Regions from separate parts of the Synechococcus sp. NOUM97013 genome, predicted to be linked through region 1. Evidence: riboswitches for the same ligand, from Rfam matches in the RefSeq annotation. Region 1 holds a riboswitch; the other holds the start of a gene.
The links. A riboswitch is a leader RNA that binds a small molecule or an ion and turns the genes downstream of it on or off. The one in region 1 is predicted to bind cobalamin.
Positions count from the first base shown of each region.

Region 1 (3,575 bases):
GCAGCCGGAGATTCAGCTCTCCAGCAGGTTCGTGCTCATGGTTCCGCCGGCGGCGAAGAGCCTTTGCCTCCCGGAGAGTTTCGTGCCATTCCTGTGATGACGATCGAGGGGCATGGAGGTTTTGAGAACAATCTGGAGGGGCACCCTGAGCATTACGCCATCGATGGGCAATTCGGTGTTGTTTTGGAGTGGGGGCTTCCCAATGAGGGAAGTTTCGCCATTGAAGCGTCTCTTGGCCCTGCGCTTGTCTGGGGAGAAGCGGAACATTTCTATGGCCGTGTTCACGTGGAGTCCGGCGATCACGATGCTCACGAAGGCAGTGATGAACACGAAGGCCACGATGATCACGAGGAGCATGAGGAACATGCGGGCGATCATGGCGACCACGACGATCACGACGAGCATGAAGACCATGCGGAAGAACATGGTGATCACGAAGGCCACGAGGATCACGACGAGCATGAAGATCATGCGGAAGAGCATGATGATCACGAGGATCACGACGATGGCCATGACGACCACGCGGGTCATGCAGGCCATGGCCATGGATCAGGGGCTCCATTCCGTCGCACGGACATCAAGGGGTATCTCCAAGCCCGATACCAACCCAACGACCGCTTGGAGTTATCCCTCGCCTGGATGCCTTACTACGTCACTGGCGAAGGCGAGGATTTCGGCACTGGTCTGAAAAATGAGGTGGGTGCCAAGGTGGTCTACGCCTTTGGCGATGGCGATGTGAATTTCGCTCTGGGTGATGGTCTTCAGGATGTGATTGACGGTGTTTTTGTGTCGGTTGAAAACCGCACGGGCTGGGAATCGGATGGCACCTACATCGGGAACTACACCGACCTGTGGCCTGGATTTGGTTTCAACATCGACCTTCTGAACATCACCCTGTCCGGTGGTCCTCGCTTCTACATGCCTGGTGATTATTCAGGATTGTCTCAGCGCACTGACTGGGGTGGTGAGATTGAGTTGGAATATCCAGTGGCTGAAAATGTTGTTCTCTTCGCTCATTGGGAACCCGTTTACAGCACTGAGGGTGGTTCAGGATGGGGCGTTGGCTTCCAGCATCATGTGGGTACAGGCGTCACGATTGCATTCTGATTGCCGCCATATTTTTGATTTGGTGATTGAACTCCCGTGACTTTTTAAGTCACTCGACTGCTTAAAGAGACGCGACCTCGATTGACCTCTTGATGGGGTTGATCGAGGTTTTTTGTTGATGCTTGATGGGTCTGGAAGGATAGTTTGCTTTGTCTGACTCGGTTTTAAAAGTTGGTTTTTGATGGTTGCTTGCCCTGGTGTGTGTGTGGGTGCAAGTGTTCAGCATTCATTTCGTTTGGAAGGCGCGTCGGACGCAAAAAAGTCCTGCCAACACCCGTTGGCAGGACTTTTGAGTGATCTCTGATCCGTTGGATGGATGTAATCGTCAGTCGACGAGAGCGACCCAGGAAAACGCCAAGCCAATACCAATCCAGATGCCGGCGCCAAGGCGTTGACCCTGGACTCCCAAGCGTTCAATTAGCCCTTTCGACCAAGCGGTGACGAGAAGCAGCAGAGCTCCCTGCCCCAGAAGAAGTCCAAGGAAATACGTGGTGAGGGGTGTGGCTTCAGCCCCCACAATCGTGCTGCCAAGCAGGAAGCCGTGCAAGGCAATCAGCGGCAGCAGCCATGCTGCGGAAAGCACCGTCAGTGCAATCAGGCCCTCCGCGGCAAGACTCAGGGACACCAGGGCTTCTGCCCAGGGTGCGATGGCTTCAGGAAGAGGAACGAATTGCGACAGCACACTGCCGAATAGGCCCACGGCGAGAAGGGGCAGCACCCAGGCCAGGGGGCGCTTCAGACCAATGAAGGCAATGGCCACCAGAAACAGCAGGTGGTCAGGGCCCAGCAGGGGATGGCCAATGCCACTCAGCAGCCCCTGCCAAGCCGACAGGTTGGCACTGTCACCCATGCCAAAGGGGTGATGAGCGCTTGCGGGAGCGGCAAGTGATGCAGCCAGCACAACAGGAAGTGCAATGGCGCTGACCCTTTTCAAGGTCTTGGGTGCATGCAAAGAGAGCAAGTCGATCCTCGTCGAGTTGTATTTCTGGCGGGCGTTCTGACTTTCTCCACCAATGGGGGAGCATCACAGCTGCGGGACAGTGACGGATTTTCACCGTGCTTTCCCCGTTTCCATCAGCGGCTGATCCCCGCTGAAACCAGACAGACACTTGTAGCACGATGGCTCGGCATCAAATTCTTCTTTTCTTTTTATCGCGATGACTAGCTGTCGTTGTTGCAGTCTTGATTTCCAGGGATTTTTGATTTACGGCTCATGAATTGCTTCGTCTTGGTGATGAAATCACCTTTCTTTTTTTTGATTCTTGAACGACTTAAGAATCCTGATGTTGACCGCTTCGATTGGTTTTGGAGTTGGTTGGGCTGCTGCGATCAGCGCGTGCCCAGCTCTTCGCTGGGGTGATGCTGCTCAGGTGGTCTCATCGCTGTTGAGAACGAATGGCCCACCAACGCTCTCCGTCTGGCTGCGGATTGGGTCTTCAGGGACAGAAGCACTCGAGAAGCGCCCTGTTGAGCGTTTCGATTCTTTGATGTTGTGGGGTTGGGAGTGGATGCGGTTTGACAGGGCGATTGCAGCAGCTTTGTCGTTCGAATCCCGCAGCAGGCCTTGCATTTAGATGCCTGTGCCCATGCATAGATCACGCGTTTGTGTTGCTGTCAGGGGGGCTTGGCTGTGCGCTTATTGCAACTGCTGCTGAGAATCGCTTGCAGCAAGCCCCGTTTTCCCTCTATAGTTGCACTCGATTCTCAATAGCAGGATGCCTGTCATCCATGACCCTCTCGGCCTACCGATTTCTGCCTGACGCTCCCGTGGCGCTGATGTCCATGCCGCGGCATCAGACCGTGCTGATCGACCCGGCATCGGCGGGTCAGGGCAGCATCCTTGAAGTGCACGAGGGTTTTTGCAGGGTGTATTGCCCCTGTGAGGACACCGAGGGCATGACTTTGGCTTTCCTCCAGGCAGGAGATCGGTTGCGTACCGATCGTCTCTGCAGTGAGGGCATCTGCGTGGAGGCCTTGACGGATCTGCGTCTTGCTCGCAGTGCCGCCTCCGATCAGGAGGTTGGGATGGATGCTGTGAATGAGTGGACGCTTCAGCTGCTTCGCATTCGTCATTACGGTCAAGCTGAAAAGCGTCTTCATGCACTCTTCGCTCTGTTGGTGAACCGGTTGGGTAAGCGCTGCAGCGATTGTTTCCAGCTGCCCTTTCGCCTCACCCATGACCGTCTTGGCGAGCTCATCGGTGCAACCCGGGTGACGACAACCCGTCAAGTGTCGAAGTGGCGAAATCTCGATGAAATGAATTGCTCAGGCGGCGAGTTCACCATGAATTTCTCCGTCGACATGATCAACTCGGCACCCTTCTCGCACCTCTGATGCCAATGAATCGTTTGGGTGGTGAGAATTTAATGGTTGCGCTGTGTCGTGACCTTGATCAGTGTCGTCGTCGTCATTTGCAAATTGAGTATCAGTGTGGTCATGCGCTGAGCCGTTGTCTTGTTGACCGTCTC
Region 1 is NZ_CP047941.1:997,191-1,000,765, forward strand. Features, by position in the region: gene SynNOUM97013_RS05180 (hypothetical protein) at 1-1,107, shown strand, start outside; gene SynNOUM97013_RS05185 (HupE/UreJ family protein) at 1,433-1,957, opposite strand; cobalamin riboswitch at 2,077-2,224, opposite strand; gene SynNOUM97013_RS05190 (Crp/Fnr family transcriptional regulator) at 2,836-3,441, shown strand; gene SynNOUM97013_RS05195 (hypothetical protein) at 3,471-3,575, opposite strand, start outside.

Region 2 (3,575 bases), 1.1 Mb from region 1:
TGCCACTGTTGAGGCTGGTTGCGAAAGGAGCCTGGCCAACGGCCATTCCCAAGGCGTTCCCCTGGAAGAAAGCATCACTCCATTCAAGTCCAACGCTCCACGATTGGCTGATACTCACCAGCCCCTCATCGTTCACAGCATTGCTATAAGCAGTGGAATTAATTCCCCAGCCGGTGCTGATCGACGGGATCCAGCTCCTTTCAGCGGGTTGCCAGTAAGCACTCAGCCCAAATGCAGAAGTATTGCCCGGATTGCTGAAGCTCTCGAGGGCAAAGTTCGTGGCATACACCAACAGATCGTTGGCGTTCTGGATGCTGGAGTAAGTCGCAGCCAGGCCCCACTGCTCAGCCGCATATCCGATCTGAACGGTGCCAGTGCCAGCTGCTCCATCAGTGGCGATCCCACCGTCTTGTGGGTTTGAGTTCGCCCCATTGGCAGCCACGTAATTGGCACTGATTGCCCATCCGTTCTTCTGCCACCACAGGCCAGCACCAGCGCCCAGATTTTTGTTGTATGCGCCAGGTGCTCCAGCAAGGGTGAGCACATCCAAAACTGTGCTGGCGGGGTAGAGACTGGGCCAGATGGCGAGCATGTCTTCCTGCCCGACACGGCCGCCGACGGTGAAGGTGACGTCACCGAATGGGGCTTGATAAAAGAGGCGATCAATCCCCACAACATTCGGTCCACCTTCCTCTTGAAAGGCCACTTCCAGCGATGACAAACTGCTGGGACCGGCTCCACCAAAACTGTTGGAGTCACCGTCAAAGTTGCCGCTCCGCAAGGTGGCGCGCAGCAAGTCTTTCCCGGTGAAGCTGGTGTCCAGGTTCAGCTGCAGGTCGTAATTGAACGTAGTTGCACCGAAGATCTGCTTGTTGTCATCCACCAGCAAATCGGCGCTTCCACTGAAGGTGTTGGCACCAACAACAAAGTTGACGGCTCCATTCAGCTTGGTGGTGGTGGAGAACTGGGTTGCTTCCAGTTCGCCAACGCGGGCTTCCAGACCGTCCACGCGGCCCTTGAGGATGGCGAGCTCCTTTTCGAACTCCTTCATCAGGCGCTTCAGCTCATCGGTCACTTCGGTGACGCGGTCGAGACAAGCGTTCAGCAGTGCGGCCGCTTCAAAGCGGGTCATCGCACGGTTGCCGCGGTAGGTGCCGTTGGGATAGCCAGCGACGCAGCCGTAGCGCTCGATCAGGTTGCTCAGAGCCTGATAAGCCCAGTCCGTCGGATAGACATCAGAGAACTGAGTGATGCTGGTGACCTGCTCGAGGCTGCTCCCTGAAGAGCTCGAGGCGTAGTCGGCAACACCGGCAACGTTGACTTCAGTCGCACCGGCGGCCACAGGAGCCAGAAGACCCAGGGCAGCGGGAGCAACCAGCAGTTGCTTGAAAAGTTTCATTTGTAGGTATAAAAAAAAGCCCCAGAGGTGATCTCTGAGGTCAAAAGCTGTGAAACGACCTGCTCGTGATCAGTCGATCAGGGCCACCCAGGCAAAGGCCATGCCGATGCCCATCCAGATGCCGGCACCAAGGCGTTGCCCCTGGGCACCAATGCGCTCCAGCAAGGACTGGGACCAGCTAGTCACCACCAGCAGCAATGCGCCTTGGCCAATCAGCAGACCCAGGAAATAGGTCGCCAGAGGGGTGGGTTCGGCACCCACAATCGTGCTGCCCAAGAGAAAACCGTGCAGGGCCACCAACGGCAGCAGCCAACTGGCGGAGGCCACGGTGAGAGCCATCAAACCCTCAACAACCAGGCTGAGCGACACCAGAGCTTCCGCCCAGGGAGCCACGGCATCCGGCAGGGGAATGAACTGCGACACAACACTCCCGCCCAGGCCAGCGGCCAGCAGAGGAATCACCCAGGCTCGGGGACGTTGCAAGCCGATGAAAGCGATGGCCAGCAGAAACAGCAGATGATCGGGACCCAGCAGGGGGTGGCCAATGCCACTCAACAAACCCTGCAGAGCCGAAAGGTCTGTGCTGTCTCCCATGCCGAACGGGTGATGGGCATGGACCGGGTTGAACAGGGAAAGGGTGAGCAATCCCGCAATGGAGATCACACCAGCCCTCAGCATCGGGCTGGCTTTGGTCAAAGCGTTCATACGATCCGCGTCGTTTGGAATCCTGGCGGGCGTTCTGACTGACATCGGTGGAGAGCCGACGTTTCACAGCTGCGGGACAGTGACGGATTCGCACCGTTCTTTCCCCGTTTCCTCCAGCGGCTGATCCCCGCTGAAACCAGACAGCTCACGCTACTGGTCGCTCCATCGAGCGCTACTCAGCCCCACAAAAACTCCAGATTGGTGATCGATCAGGAGCTCGTTGGGGTGTCGGGTTTGAATTGCACCACCAGCTCCTCTAAAGCATTCACCAGCCAGCCCTGTGTTGTTCCTGGCTGATGTGGTCTCACTGAGCAGGAAACCGACACCGCTGCCTTTCGCCAGGTGCTGGCAAGTCGTCCGCCTGTGCCTTGGCCTTGGGTATGCGCTTGGCCATGGTGCTGTGGCCTGGCTACAGCCCTGATCAGGCAGCCATTGCCGAACACGGCAGTGGAAAGGCGTTGGCGGTGCATCTGGGCATCACCAGCAGCAACCCTGCACGGTGGATCTCAGACCACCGGCGGCGAATCAAAAATCCCTGGAATCCTGAAACTCGAGCGTCCCTACGGGGGGCTTTTTTTGTATCTATCGGACTGGCGGTGGACACCGACGCCAGCCCAGTCAGAACTTCCACTGAGCTTCAGATTTGACGCGGCGAATCGATGCTTTTATCCCGCTTTCTGGGTAGAGAGCCTTGATCGCTGAACGTTCTGAACGCTTCCACCTGATGCAGTACAGGAGGGGGGAGTACGTCCTCAATCGTTTGAAGGCACAGATGGCGGTCAAAAAAGTTGTGAGCTTTACCTACCGAGGTGTTGCCTACGAGAAGCAGCTCTAAACCGGGTGCATTTGTAGTCAACGCACTGGTGGTGAGCACCGTCGCCAAACTGAAGCGTTGCCAACAAAAGCCCATGCTGGGAACCGCCACGACCAACGTCGAGAGGACGTTTCTGCGCGGTGTGGCGGATCTGGAAAGGCTTGAGGGCCCATGGCTTGATGGCCTGGCCACCGGTGACCCCGAGGTGGCAGAGACAACGGTGCGACTGTTGCTGGCCGACCTGACCTGGAACAGCAAAAGGCTGATGGCGGCGATGGTGCTGGATCGCCTGGACGTGGCGTTGACCAACACCCGACTAGATCTCCACGACGATGTCCACACCCTCGGGATGTCCACCGGGAAGTCCCAGACCCCTGAGCACTAAAAAAGGCGACCTCCGAGATCGCCTGTCCTGGAATGTTTGAGGGGGCCTTCCAGCCCCCGCGGGTCAATTGGGTGATAAGGCTGACCTCACCCCATCTCCCTTATTGGGTCAGGCAGCAACAGGGGCTGCTTGACGGGAGAAACGAACGATGTTGTTCGCAGTTACGGGTTTGCTCTCACCGAGCAGGCTTCAGTCACCCTCCTCATGCCCCGTCGAAACCATTGCAGCCCCATGAGGGGGGAATGGAGCTGAGCGGAATCGAACCGCTGTCC
Region 2 is NZ_CP047941.1:2,050,517-2,054,091, forward strand. Features, by position in the region: gene SynNOUM97013_RS11210 (iron uptake porin) at 1-1,399, opposite strand, end outside; gene SynNOUM97013_RS11215 (HupE/UreJ family protein) at 1,469-2,104, opposite strand; cobalamin riboswitch at 2,111-2,260, opposite strand; gene SynNOUM97013_RS11220 (hypothetical protein) at 2,479-2,751, shown strand; gene SynNOUM97013_RS11225 (hypothetical protein) at 3,013-3,303, shown strand.
Region 2: it holds a riboswitch for cobalamin, as region 1 does, so the genes downstream of both, SynNOUM97013_RS11215 (HupE/UreJ family protein) here and SynNOUM97013_RS05185 (HupE/UreJ family protein) in region 1, are expected to answer to the same signal.